2 linked regions of the Sediminicoccus sp. KRV36 genome follow. The protein of the gene in region 1 binds, or shares a complex with, the protein of each later gene. Links are inferred from orthologs where the notes say so. Each region holds a gene or a part of one and is shown in the gene's direction. Other genes may lie near its edges. The genes, in order: rplL and rpmB.

Region 1 (3,221 bases):
CGGCCGGCGCCGATGTGGTGGGCGCCGATGACCTCGCCGCCCTGGTGCAGGAAGGCAAGATCGACTTCGACCGCTGCATCGCGACGCCGGACATGATGGCCCTCGTGGGTCGCCTCGGTAAGGTGCTGGGCCCGCGCGGCCTGATGCCGAACCCGAAGCTCGGCACCGTGACCATGGATGTGAAGGGTGCCGTCACCGCCGCCAAGGCCGGCCAGGTGGAGTTTCGCGCCGAGAAGGCCGGCATCATCCATGCCGGCATCGGCAAGGCCAGCTTCGGCCAGGAAGAATTGCTGGCCAATGCCCGCGCCTTCGTGGACGCCATCCAGAAGTCCCGCCCGACCGGCGCGAAGGGGACCTTCGTGAAGAAGGTCGCCGTCTCGTCCACCATGGGCGTGGGCGTGAGCGTGGATGTGTCCAGCCTGCAGGGCTGAACGCCGATAGGCCACCCGATCAGCCCCGCGCAGCGGGGAAGCTGACCGGGCAACCCCGATCAGCCCCGCGTAGCGGGAAAGCTGAACGGGCACCCCGACCAGCCCCGCGTAGCGGGAAAGCTGACCGGAAAGAGTACCAAATTCGCCCCGGTGTGAGCCGGGGCGCGCAGGTGGCGGGCCTTCGGGGCCGCCGCCGCAACCTGTCGGAGATTGCAGGCGTCGCGGCTTTGGTTGCGACTTAATGGGTGTTCCCACCCGCCAGCATGAGACGGGGAACCGAGATTTTCCCGCCCGGGCCAAGGCCCGGGTCGGAATGGCTTGGCTTTCCGGCAACGACAGGCGAACGGGGCAGGGGGATGGTCCCCTTGCCCCCGTGTGAACCGGTCGAAGCCCTTCCACAAGGTTTCGGCCACCGACGGAGACGTGACGTTGGACCGTACGGAAAAGCGCGCCTTCGTTGACACGATGGCCTCGGTCTTCGCTCAGACTTCCTTCGTGCTCGTGGCCCAGAACAAGGGTCTCACGGTCGCGGCGGTGGATGATCTGCGGCGCAAGATGAAGGCTGCCGGGGCAACGTATAAGGTTGCGAAGAACCGACTGGCCACTCGCGCCCTCGACGGCACCCGCTTCCAGGGCATTTCACCGCTGCTGAAGGGACCGACCGCGCTGGCGTGGTCGGTGGATCCTGTGGCCGTGGCGAAGACCGCCGTGGAGTTCGCCAAGGGGAACGACAAGTTCGTGATCCTGGGCGGGGCGCTTGGCACCCAGAACCTGAACGTCGATGGCGTGAAGGCCCTGGCTGAGCTTCCCTCGCTCGATACGCTGCGCGCCTCGTTGGTGGGTCTGATCCAGACCCCCGCGACGCGCATTGCCGGGGTGGTTCAAGCCCCCGCAGGGCAGCTGGCACGGGTGCTGAAGGCATATGCGGATAAGGAAGCGGCGTGAGGTTGGCGCTGACGGGTTTCGGCCCGGAAGCGAAAACCGCCATGCCCTTCGTGCCGTATAGGGTTAGCGATTGCCTTCCCTGATCAATAGGCCCTGCCGCGATGCCGCGGTGGGGTTGTCAAGCCACAGTCAAGCCATTAGTTAGAAGGAACACGAACATGGCCGAACTTGCAAAGCTCGTCGAAGAGCTCTCCGCATTGACCGTCCTGGAAGCCGCTGAGCTGTCCAAGATGCTCGAAGAGAAGTGGGGCGTCTCCGCCGCCGCGCCGGTGGCGGTTGCCGCTGCTGGCCCGGCCGCGGCTGCCGCGCCCGCCGAAGTGCAGACCGAGTTCACGGTGACCCTTGCCGCCGCTGGCGACAAGAAGATCAACGTGATCAAGGAGATCCGCACCATCACCGGCCTGGGCCTGAAGGAAGCCAAGGATCTGGTCGAGGGCGCGCCGAAGGTCGTCAAGGAGAATGTCTCCAAGGACGAAGCGGACAAGATCAAGAAGGTTCTGGAAGAAAACGGCGCGACCGTCGAAGTCAAGTAACGGTCGCCCTGATCACGCCGGGGCTCCGCGCCGGCGCGATCGGGATTGGTATCAAGTCGGGAGGGGCGGCAATCGGGCTCGATTGCCGTCCATCTCGCCGTTTTGGCGGCACGGTGCCGCTGGAATGCTTGCGGAGATGGTTTTGCCGGCCTTGGGATTTGCCCATGGGCCAGGATAAGGAAGCGGGACAGGCATGAACGCTATCAGCAAGTCGTTCACGGCGCGCAAGCGGATTCGCAAGAGCTTCGGCAGGCTGCCCGAGGTTGCGCCCATGCCCAACCTGATTGATGTGCAGCGTGCCTCCTATGCGTTCTTCCTGCAAATGGAAACGCATCCGGACAGCCGGACCAATACGGGCCTCCAGGAGGTCTTCAAGTCGGTCTTCCCGATCAATGATTTCGCGGGCCGCGGCCGGCTGGAATTCGTCCAGTACGAGCTGGAAGAGCCGAAATATGACGTGGAAGAGTGCATCGCGCGCGGCCTGACCTATGCGGCGCCCCTGAAGGTCAAGCTGCGCCTGATCGTCTGGGACCTCGATGAGGATACCGGCAGCCGTTCGGTGCGCGACATCAAGGAGCAGGATGTCTACATGGGCGACATGCCGCTCATGACCGACAACGGCACCTTCATCATCAACGGCACCGAGCGCGTCATCGTCTCCCAGATGCATCGCAGCCCCGGCGTCTTCTTCGACCATGACAAGGGCAAGACGCACAGCTCGGGCAAGTACCTGTTCGCCGCGCGCGTCATCCCCTATCGCGGCTCCTGGCTCGATTTCGAGTTCGACGCCAAGGACATCTGCTATGTCCGCATTGACCGCAAGCGCAAGCTGCCGGCCAGCACGCTGCTGCTGGCGCTGGATAGCGCCGCGACCGAGGCGAAGCGCGTCGAGCGCGCGGCCCAGGGCCTGGAAATGGAGCCCTCCGAAATTCGCGGCATGGATGCCGAGGAAGTGCTGGCCGCTTTCTACGGCCAGGTGGAATTCAAGCGCGGCCCCAAGGGCTGGTCGCGCGCCTTCGACCCCGAGAGCTTCCGCGGCATCAAGCTGTTCGAGGCGCTGATTGACGCCAAGACCGGCGCCGTCGTCGCCGAGAAGGACGTGAAGATGACGCCGCGCGCGGCGCGCAAGATCGTCGAGGCCGGCACGACCGAAGTGCTGGTCGGCCGCACCGATCTGCTTGGCCGTTTCGTCGCCGTGGACCTCGTCAACATGGAGACGGGCGAGATCTGGGCCGAAGCCGGCGAGGAGCTGACCGAAGCGAAATTGGCGGCCATCGAGGATGCCGGCATTGACGTGCTGCCGACCCTGGCG
Region 2 (3,215 bases), 1.1 Mb from region 1 along the record:
TCGTCACCAACACGCTGTTCATGCTGGGCGCTTCCCTCCTGCTGGGCGGGCTGCGGCACCATACGCAGAGCTTCCAGATCGCCGGCGCCAGGCTGCAGGCCAGCCAGTTGTTCCTCGCCACCATCGCGCTGCTGGTGCCGTCCAGCGTGGTGGCCTTCCGGAGTGACGATGGGGGTGCGGGGCTGCAGGATCTCAGCCTGCTGCTGGCGGTCCTGCTGATCGGCATCTACGGGCTCGGCCTCGTTTTCTCGCTGAGGACGCATCGGGAGATCTTCCAGGGCGCGGATCATGCGGCGGTGGATGAGGATTGGCCCATCAGCCTTGCGATGGGGACCCTGGCCTGCGTGACGCTCCTGGTCGCATGGGTGAGTGAAATCTTCGTGGGCTCGGTCCAGGAAGCGGCGGCAGGCATGGGCATGTCCGATGCCTTTGTCGGCTTCGTGGTCGTGTCGCTGGTGGGCGGGGCCGCGGAAATGACCTCCGCCTTCTCGGCCGCGCGCAAGAACCGGCTGGATCTGAGCATCGGCATCGCGCTGGGCAGCGCCTCGCAGATCGCGCTCTTTGTGGCGCCGATGCTGGTGCTGGCGAGCTACGTCATCGGCCCGAGCCCGATGGATCTGCATTTCTGGATGGGGGCCGTGATCATGATCATGCTCTCCACCCTGACCGCGCTGATCATCTGCGGGGGTGGCCGGACCGCCTGGTTCAGCGGGGCGCTCGTGCTGGGGGTGTATTTCACCTTCGCGGCGGCGCTGTATCTGGTGCCGCCAGGCCCGGCGGATCGCGGGGCGGCGTCATCGGGGTCAGGCGTCACGGCGCATCGCTGAGCCTGGTTTCATGGCCCCCGTCCTGGCCAAAGGCGCCCGGGATGACACAGCCTTAAGCTTTGGCCTCTTTCCTGGTCACGCCGGCGGCCCCATCTGCCTGATCTGATTTGGAGTGGCCGGAAGATGCAAGCTGCGGATGGAGATGCGCCCGAGGATCTGAGCCATGCGGGCTCGGTCGTGGACAAGGCGATCGAGTACATGCTGGAGCAGCAGATCGCGCCCATCTCGGCGGCGTCCGCCTTGTTGGGCGGGGCGCTGGGCCTGCTTTCGCGCAGCATGGATGATCGCTCCATCGCGGGTGTGCTGCGCCAGGCGCTGGCCAGCGTGGAGGCCGGCGAATTGCGCCAATTGCCGACGCTGCCGAAGGGCTGAGCCACGCGGCCGGCGCTTGACTCTGCTCCAGGCCTGCCGCATACGCCGGCCTCCGATTTACATCCGCGCCGGGAGTCCCGTGCGCGCTCAGTTTGCAGGATCATCACCATGGCTCGCCGCTGCGGCATCACCGGCAAGGGCGTTATGTCTGGCAACAATGTCAGCCACGCGAACAACAAGACCCGCCGGCGCTTCCTGCCCAACCTGCAGGAAACCTCGTTCTACTCGGATGTGCTGGCGGTTTCGATCCAGCTGCGCCTGACGACGAATGGCATCCGCACCATTGAACATAATGGCGGCATTGACGCCTTCCTGATGACCACCAAGCCGCGCAACCTGCCGCCCGAGGCGCTGGTCCTGAAGCGCCGCATCCTGCGCGCCCAGGCCAAGAAGGCCGCGGCCTGAGCCACGCTTCGAGAATGCCCGGCAACGGGCATTCTCCTTCGGCTAGGGGCGCGGCCGGGCAACTCGCCCGCGAAGCGCCCATTCGTTCCGTGCGAATCGCAGCGCCGCCGTGTCGCGGCTGACTTGCTCCTGCCCGCTCGCTGGCCGGTTGGGCCTTGGTGGGATTCATCTGAGCCCCCTGACATCTCGGTAAAACAACGAGTTACGCTCTGATGCTCTGGCTCTGCCCGAGGGCGCAATGTTTTATTGGGACTCGTGCCAATCTGGCATTTACTCGGCGTTAACCGTTTCCCGGCCAGAATCGGCCCATGACGATAGACCCCCTCCACACACTCCTCGCCCTCCTCGCCGTCGTGGCCGGGCTTGCCGCCACCCTCGCGACGATGCGCCTGCCCCGCCTGGTAGCGGAGGCCGCCAGGCAGCGTGACCTGGCCGAGGCCCGCGCCCGCAGCTTCGGCCTCCTCTCGCGCGATCTTAACAGCCTCGGCCTGGCGCTTCTGGGCCGCGCCCAGGTGCTCGCCACGGATGCGCGGGAGACTGGCCGCGCCTTTGAAGGCGAGGCACGCAATCTGCTCGCCCTGGCCGATGCCGCCGCCGAGGAAGCGGCCGGCGTTGTCCCGGGCCGCGGCCTGAACGAGGAGCGATTCCCCCTCGCTCCCATCCTGCGCGAGGCTGTCGCCATCGCCGGCGCCCAATTGGGGCCGGGCAAGCGGCATTGGCGCATCGCGCCGGCCATCGAGAACCTGGCCGTCACCGCGGATCGGCGGGCGCTGCGCGGCGCTTTGGTCCAGGTCCTGGGCCGCGCCGCCCGCGCCACCTGCGAGGCGGATGTGATTGATATCCGTGCCGATCTGCGGCCGCACGCCGCCTCCATCGTCATCGAGGATGAAGGGGTGGGCCTTGCCATCGAGGATCTGGCGCCCGCCGCGCATGACGGCGCGGCCGATCGCTCGCGCGGGCTGGGCTTCGGCCTCTCACTCGCGCGCTCCCTGCTGCGCGCGCATGGCGGGGAATTGGTGATCGAGGCAGCGCCCGGGATCGGCGCACGGGCATTCCTGTCCCTCCCGCCCGAGCGGATGGCAGCGAATTTGGGGTGAGGCCTCTGGGATTGCCTCAACCAAGCGAAAGAGCACGCTGCCATCGCCGGATACAGGCGCGGCCCTGGGGCTGAATTGCCGGCGGGATCATCGCGCATGCGGCCGGTGGTCGTTCAGCTCACCGGGGCGGTCGGGTGCCCCATGCGGTGGCGGCTCCGCCCACGCTTTCGCCAATAAGGACCCGATCTCCCTGACAGGCGAGAGCAACCCGGCGTCCCTCCCATCCATGCGCCGGGATCGCGGGGCAGTGCCGGCGGTACCCAGCTGCGATCCGTCATCATGAGCCGGCCCGAGCTTGGGCTTGCGGCAGCATCACGCGGCAAATCGCTGCAAGCCAGGACCCGCGTCGGGCCGGGGGTCGGGCTGACCGCATGGAACATCCGCCGCGCCATGCTCCCAGCGCAACTTGCGGCAAATCAACGTGCGTTGGATGCTCATGTCATATGATCCCAATGACATGGTGCTTGGCCCGCCTTGCAACCTCTCGAAAAACCGGAACTGAGAGAAAGGTCCA

The links.
Region 2: rplL (region 1) and rpmB share a complex: the UniProt entries of both Escherichia coli proteins name them as parts of the 50S ribosomal subunit. The link is inferred for Sediminicoccus sp. KRV36 from one-to-one orthologs.

The regions. Positions count from the first base shown.
Region 1 is NZ_CP085081.1:3,762,307-3,765,527, reverse strand. Bases 313-3,221 are described here. They hold rplL (50S ribosomal protein L7/L12), read left to right. Parts: upstream 313-1,534; coding sequence 1,535-1,909; downstream 1,910-3,221. Other genes in these bases: rpoB (DNA-directed RNA polymerase subunit beta), read left to right, coding at 2,103-3,221; rplJ (50S ribosomal protein L10), read left to right, coding at 861-1,376; rplA (50S ribosomal protein L1), read left to right, coding at 313-431. In the rest of the region: more of rplA, read left to right, coding at 1-312. UniProt on the Escherichia coli protein: The binding site for several of the GTPase factors involved in protein synthesis (IF-2, EF-Tu, EF-G and RF3). Is thus essential for accurate translation.
Region 2 is NZ_CP085081.1:4,827,214-4,830,428, forward strand. Bases 53-2,955 are described here. They hold rpmB (50S ribosomal protein L28), read left to right. Parts: upstream 53-1,307; coding sequence 1,308-1,604; downstream 1,605-2,955. Other genes in these bases: cax (calcium/proton exchanger), read left to right, coding at 53-827; LHU95_RS22930 (hypothetical protein), read left to right, coding at 951-1,199; LHU95_RS22940 (sensor histidine kinase), read left to right, coding at 1,913-2,701. Outside these bases: more of cax, read left to right, coding at 1-52.